Regions from separate parts of the Yinghuangia sp. YIM S10712 genome, predicted to be linked through region 1. Evidence: riboswitches for the same ligand, from Rfam matches in the RefSeq annotation. Region 1 holds a riboswitch; the other holds the start of a gene.
What was found. A riboswitch is a leader RNA that binds a small molecule or an ion and turns the genes downstream of it on or off. The one in region 1 is predicted to bind glycine.
Positions count from the first base shown of each region.

Region 1 (3,201 bases):
TGTACGGCGGCAGCCCGCGCGCGAATTCGCGGACCGGGGCCACGGTGAAGGCCATCGGGCCGGCAATGCGCCGGAACTGCTCCTCGGAGCTGAAGACCGGCACGTAGTGCCCGCCGGCTATCTCCGTCGTGGGCAAGGTGAGTTCGGTGTCCTGCGGGCCTCCCCCGGCCGGCAGCGGCACCCACACCTCGCCCTCCGCGAGCGCGTCGAACAGCTCGGCGGTGCGCGACGTGTCGTGCAGCGCGGCGACGAGGCAGCGCTCAACGTGGTTCGCCGGGAAGGCCACGGCCACCTCCTGATTCGCCGTTGACGCGGGGCGCACCAGCCTAGTGCGGTGCCGGAAGCGGCGGGGACCCGTCTCGGATCCCCGCCGCATCGTGAACGAACTCCCCCTGCTACGAAAGCAGTTCGGCCTCCAGCGTGATCGGCGCGCCGGCCAGCGCCTTGCTCACCGGGCAGTTCGCCTTCGCGTTCTCCGCGGCGACCTGGAAGTCCTCGGCGGAGAGGCCCGGAACACGCGCCCGCACCGACAGGGCGATGCCGGTGATGCCCTCGCCGGGCTGGAAGGTGACGTTCGCCTTCGTCTCGACGGACTCCGGAGGCGTGCCGGCGCCCGCGAGCGCGTGCGAGAGCGCCATCGAGTAGCACGACGAGTGCGCGGCGGCGATCAGCTCCTCGGGGCTGGTCTTGCCGTTCGCGGCTTCGGCCCGCGACGGCCAGGAGACGTCGTACGTCCCCACCCCGGACGAGTCGAGCGACACGGTCCCGGAGCCGCCCATCAGCGGGCCCTTCCAGTTGGTGGTGGCGGTGCGCGTGGTCGCCATGAGTGGGACTCCTTGTTCGCTGGGTGTCTTGTCGCGGCCCACGCTAATCCGGTGCCCGGAGCCGGTGCACGTCGTGGGCGACCGATAGCATGCGCGCACAACTTCACACCGGCTCTCGACCCCACGCGGGAGAGTCCTCGGCAGCGGCGCGCGTGCGTCTGCGGCCGGGGCGCCGAAGGAGCAATTCCTCCCCGGAAACTCTCAGGCCCATGTACCGCGCGGGTGAGGCGACTCTGGAAAGCAGTCCCGTGCCGTTTTGGCGGGGCTCACCCATGGTGCAAGCCGCCGTCGGCGCCCGATCCCCGGGCGGCGATCGCGCGTGAAGCTCTCAGGTCCACGACAGAGGGGGAGGCGACCCGCCCGTCGGCGCGTCCGGCATGCCCCGCATGCCCGCGCCCTACAAGGGAGCCCTCTGTGGACCGCCCGATCCTTTCGTTCCGTCCCGTGTCACAGCCGGTTTCCGGCATGCCCGCACCAGCCCCGAACATAGGGTGCGATCACGGACGAATCCCACCAGATGCCACCGGAATCACCACCCCGCGAGGAGCCCAGCGATGACGTCCACCGCACCGGCCGGCCCGACGCCACAGCGCCGCACCCCCCTCGACGCGGTCCACGACGCCCTCGGCGCCACGATGACCGACTTCGCGGGCTGGCGGATGCCCCTGCGTTACGGCAGCGAGAGCGCCGAACACCGCGCGGTACGCGAGGCCGCGGGGCTGTTCGACCTGACCCACATGGGCGAGATCGCCGTGCGCGGCCCCGAGGCCGCCCGCGCGCTCGACCACGCGCTGGTCGGCTTCGTCTCCAAAATCGGCGTCGGCCGCGCCCGCTACACGATGATCTGTGACGACAACGGCGGCATCCTCGACGACCTGATCGTCTACCGCCTCGCCGAGGACGATTTCCTTGTCGTCGCGAACGCCTCCAACGCGGCCGTCGTCGCCGCGGAACTCCTCGACCGTGCGGGGGACTTCGATGCGGAGGTCACCGACCTCTCGGAGGCCTACGCGCTGCTGGCCGTGCAGGGGCCGCGCGCGGTCGAGATCCTTGCGCCGCTCACCGGCCTCGACCTGGACGCCGTCAAGTACTACGCCGCCGACCGCGCCACCGTCGCGGGCGTCGACGTGCTGCTGGCCCGGACCGGCTACACCGGCGAGGACGGCTTCGAGCTCTTCTGCGCGCCCGGCGACGCCGAGCGGCTGTGGAACGCGCTCACCGAGGCCGGTGCGGGCCACGGCCTGGTCCCGGCCGGGCTGTCGTGCCGCGACACGCTGCGCCTGGAGGCGGGAATGCCGTTGTACGGGCACGAGCTGACGACCGAGGTCACGCCGTACGAGGCGAACCTGGGCCGGGTCGTGCGCCTCGACAAGCCCGAGGACTTCGTCGGGCGCGACGCCCTCGCCGCACGCGAGAAGGAGGGCCCCCGCGCGACTCTGGTCGGCCTGCGCTCGCCGGGACGACGCGTGCCGCGCGCCGGCTACGCGGTCCTCGACCCGGCGTCCGGCGACACCATCGGCACGATCACCTCGGGCGCGCCGTCGCCGACGCTCGGGGCGCCGATCGCCATGGCGTACGTCCCCTCGGGCAGCGCCGCGCCCGGCACGCGCCTCGCGGTCGACATCCGCGGCAGCGCGGAGCCGGTGGACGTCGTCGAGCTGCCGTTCTACCGGCGCGCGTGACCGGCGAACACCTGCCAACAAAAGCCCCAACACGTCACCAAGACCCCTGAGGATCAGGGACCCCGCACAACAGAGGAGAATGGACTCGTGAGCGCACCCCGGAACCTGCTCTTCAGCAAGGACCACGAGTGGCTGACGACGGACACCAGCCCGGCCGTCGTCGGCATCTCGAAGCATGCCGCCGACGCCCTGGGTGACGTGGTCTTCGTCCAGCTTCCCCAGGTCGGCGCGCGCGTCACCGCGGGCGAGCCGTGTGGCGAGCTGGAGTCGACCAAGTCGGTCAGCGACCTGTTTGCCCCCGCGAACGGCGAGGTCGTCGAGGTCAACGCCGCGGTCGTGGACGACCCGAGCCTGGTCAACTCCGACCCGTACGGCGACGGCTGGCTGATCAAGGTGCAACTCGACACCCCCGCCGCCGAGACCGGCGGCCTGATGTCCGAAGCCGAGTACAACGCCTTCACCGGCGCCTGAGCCCCCGATCGAGGAGCTGACCAACCGTGACGATCCTGGACCGTCCGCTGGCCGAGGTGGACCCTGAGGTCGCCGCCGCCGTCGCCGACGAGCTGCACCGCCAGCAGTCGACCCTGGAGATGATCGCCTCCGAGAACTTCGCGCCCGTCGCGGTTCTCGAAGCCCAGGGGTCGGTGCTGACCAACAAGTACGCCGAGGGTTACCCCGGCCGCCGCTACTACGGC
Region 1 covers NZ_JBPKBI010000005.1:202,703-205,903, forward strand. Annotated here, with positions in the region: gene ACRX5W_RS14415 (enhanced serine sensitivity protein SseB C-terminal domain-containing protein) at 1-286, opposite strand, end outside; gene ACRX5W_RS14420 (OsmC family protein) at 396-824, opposite strand; glycine riboswitch at 941-1,051, shown strand; gene gcvT (glycine cleavage system aminomethyltransferase GcvT) at 1,379-2,506, shown strand; gene gcvH (glycine cleavage system protein GcvH) at 2,594-2,977, shown strand; gene glyA (serine hydroxymethyltransferase) at 3,004-3,201, shown strand, end outside.

Region 2 (3,201 bases), on a different contig from region 1:
CCGCGAGGCGGCGCAGGTAGCGCAGCATGTCGGTCTCGGAGCGGTGCGCGTGGAAGACCGGGTGGGTCAGGAAGTCCTCGGTGCGGGCGAGGTCGGCCGGCAGCGCGTCGGGGGTCTCGGCGTCGAGCGCCGCGACGTGGTCGTGGCCGCAGTCGACGTCAGCGGTGCACGAGAAGGCACCGTTCGGCGAGAACGCCCGCCACACGGCCGCGAGATCGTCGCGCGTGGTGGTCTCGTCGCAGCTCACCGAGACGTGGTCGGCGTCGACGCGGTACAGGTTGACGCCCTCGGCGCGCGCGGCGGCCACGACCTCGTCGGCGCGGCCGGGAACGCGGGCGAGCACCGTGTCGAAGAACCGCCCGTGGACGACCTCGACTCCGTCGTGGCGCAGCCCGGCGGCGAGGACGACGGCGAGGCGGTGGGTGCGCCGGGCGATCGCGGTGAGGCCCTCGGGGCCGTGGTAGACGGCGTACATCCCGGCCATCACCGCGAGCAGGACCTGCGCGGTGCAGATGTTGCTGGTGGCCTTCTCCCGGCGGATGTGCTGCTCGCGTGTCTGGAGCGCGAGGCGGTACGCCTGGTCGCCGGCCGCGTCGACGGAGACCCCGACCAGGCGTCCGGGCAGCGAGCGGGCGAACTTCTCGCGCACGGCCAGGTAGCCGGCGTGCGGGCCGCCGAATCCCATCGGGACGCCGAAGCGCTGCGTCGTCCCCACCGCGATGTCGGCGTCCATCGCGCCGGGCGACCGGAGCAGCGTGAGGGCGAGGAGGTCGGCGGCGACCGCGACGAGGGCCCCGCGCGCGTGGGCGTCGGCGATGAGCGGGCCGAGGTCGCGCACGTGCCCGTCGGCACCGGGGTACTGCGCCAGCACGCCGAAGAACTCACCGTCGGGCAGGCCGTCGGCGATGTCGGCGAGGACCACCTCGATGCCCAGCGCCTCGGCGCGGGTGCGCACGACGGCGATGGTCTGCGGCAGGCAGTTGGCGTCGACGACGAAGACGTCGGACTTCGCGCGGCCCGCGCGGCGGGCGAGGGTCATCGCCTCGGCGGCCGCGGTGCCCTCGTCGAGCAGCGAGGCGCCCGCGACCTGGAGTCCGGTCAGGTCGCACACCATCGTCTGGAAGTTGAGCAGCGCCTCCAGCCGTCCCTGGGAGATCTCCGGCTGGTACGGCGTGTACGCGGTGTACCAGGCCGGGTTCTCCAGAACGTTGCGCAGGATGACGGGCGGCGTGTGCGTGCCGTGGTAGCCGAGGCCGATCATGGACCGCAGGACCGTGTTGCGTGCGGCGAGCCCGCGGAGCAGCCCGTGCACCGCCGCCTCGCCGACAGCCTCGGGCAGGTCGAGTCGGTCGAGCGTGCGGATGGCCCCGGGCACCGCGGCGTCCGTCAGCTCGTCGAGCGATCCGAAGCCGATGTGCGCGAGCATCTTCGCCTGCTGGTCGGCGTCGGGACCGATGTGCCGGCCGCTGAACGGCGACGCGGCCTCCAGAGCGGCGAGGCTGCCGGCACCGGAGCGCGCGGGCGCGGCGGACGGGGGCTGAGTGGGCGGGGACGAGCTCACTGTGGAGGCCTCCAGGTTCGCGGAGAAGGACACGCGGGTGCGCGTGGCCCGGCGCCTGTCTGGACGGATGTCTCCGGACCGGCCCGCGTGGCGTGGCGCGTGCGATCGCGGGGCGCGGGCCCGAGGCGGGTACTCGGTCGTACTCGCTCGCCGGGCCTGACGGCCCTCTTTCGCCCGCAACGCCGCAAGCGCGCGCGCCACGCCGCGCGGGCCCGGAGAGATCCACCGGACAGGCCCTTGCGGCCTCCCCCTCTGTCATCGGTACCTGAGAGCTTCACCCGCTCGCCGCCGCAAATAGCCGCGGGCCGAGGCTTTCACCGTCGGTGAGCCCCGCGCCGTCGCGCGGGACTGCTTTCCAGAGTGCCCATGGCCGCGCGGTACGGGTGCCTGAGAGATTCCGGGGAGGGGTTGCTCCTTCGGCGCCCGGCTCGTCGGCCGGGACTCTCCCGCGTGGCTGTCGGTGCGGCCCCAACGCTACCAGTGCGGCTTTCGGGGCGACGGGTCAAGATCCGCCCGGACGTACGAACCACCCCCGGGAGCGAGACGCGAGGCGGCGGCACGCGGCCTGCCGCGAGATTGCGTCTGGCGGCCGCGCCCGTGCGTCTCGCGCCTGACCGGTGAGAGGTACGAGGCGGGCAACGGCGGGAGGCGACGCGCATGGACCGAGAGCAGCCGCTGCGGATCGCGGTGATCGTGGGGAGCACCAGGGAAGGGCGTGTCGGTGCCAGGCTCGGCCGGTGGGTCGCGGACGCCGCGGGCCGGAGGCGGGGTTGGGCGCCGGTCACCGTCGATCTGGCGGATTTCGACTTCCCGTCCCGCTTCCCCGAGCGTGCGACGCCTGCGATGGCCGACTTCGCCGGGCGGATCGCGGAGGCCGAGGCGTTCCTCGTGGTCACCCCGGAGTACAACCGCAGCTTCCCGGCGTCACTCAAACAAGCGATCGACTACGCGTACGACGAGTGGCGGGCCAAGCCTGTCGGTTTCGTCTCATACGGTTACAAGACCCGCGGACTTCTCGCGGTCGAGCACCTGCGGCAGGTCTTCGGCGAACTGCACACCGTGACGATGCGCGACACCGTCGGCGTCGATCTCGCCGCCGGCCTGGACGGGCAGATCGGCGGGCTCGGCGACGGGCCGGGAGCGGGCGGCGAATTGGAGCCGGCCGTCGACACGCTCCTCGAACAACTGTCCTGGTGGGCGCACGCCCTGCGGGACGCCCGGGCGGCGCGCCCCTACGCCGCGTGACCCCCTTCTCCAAGGCAAAGACACCGAGATTCCGGACCACCGATGAGAACCGACCACGACGACAGTCATACCTGGCGAGGACGCGGTCGAGACCCCCGAAAAGGACACACGATGACCACGCACACATCCGGCCTGGCGATCGAGACGCAGGGGCTGGTGAAAGTCTTCGGCACCAACCGAGCCGTCGACGGCATCGACCTCAAGGTGCCCGCCGGCAGCGTCTACGGCGTGCTGGGCCCGAACGGCGCCGGGAAGACCACGGCCGTGAAGATGCTCGCGACCCTGCTGCGGCCGGACGGCGGCGAGGCGTACGTCTTCGGCCACTCCGTCCTGCGCGAGCCCGACGCGGTGCGTTCCCGGGTCAGCCTGACCGGGCAGTACGCGTCGGTCGACGA
Region 2 covers NZ_JBPKBI010000004.1:76,695-79,895, forward strand. Annotated here, with positions in the region: gene gcvP (aminomethyl-transferring glycine dehydrogenase) at 1-1,489, opposite strand, end outside; glycine riboswitch at 1,810-1,924, opposite strand; glycine riboswitch at 1,927-2,020, opposite strand; gene ACRX5W_RS12400 (NADPH-dependent FMN reductase) at 2,219-2,806, shown strand; gene ACRX5W_RS12405 (ATP-binding cassette domain-containing protein) at 2,918-3,201, shown strand, end outside.
Region 2: another riboswitch for glycine. It lies ahead of gcvP (aminomethyl-transferring glycine dehydrogenase); the one in region 1 lies ahead of gcvT (glycine cleavage system aminomethyltransferase GcvT).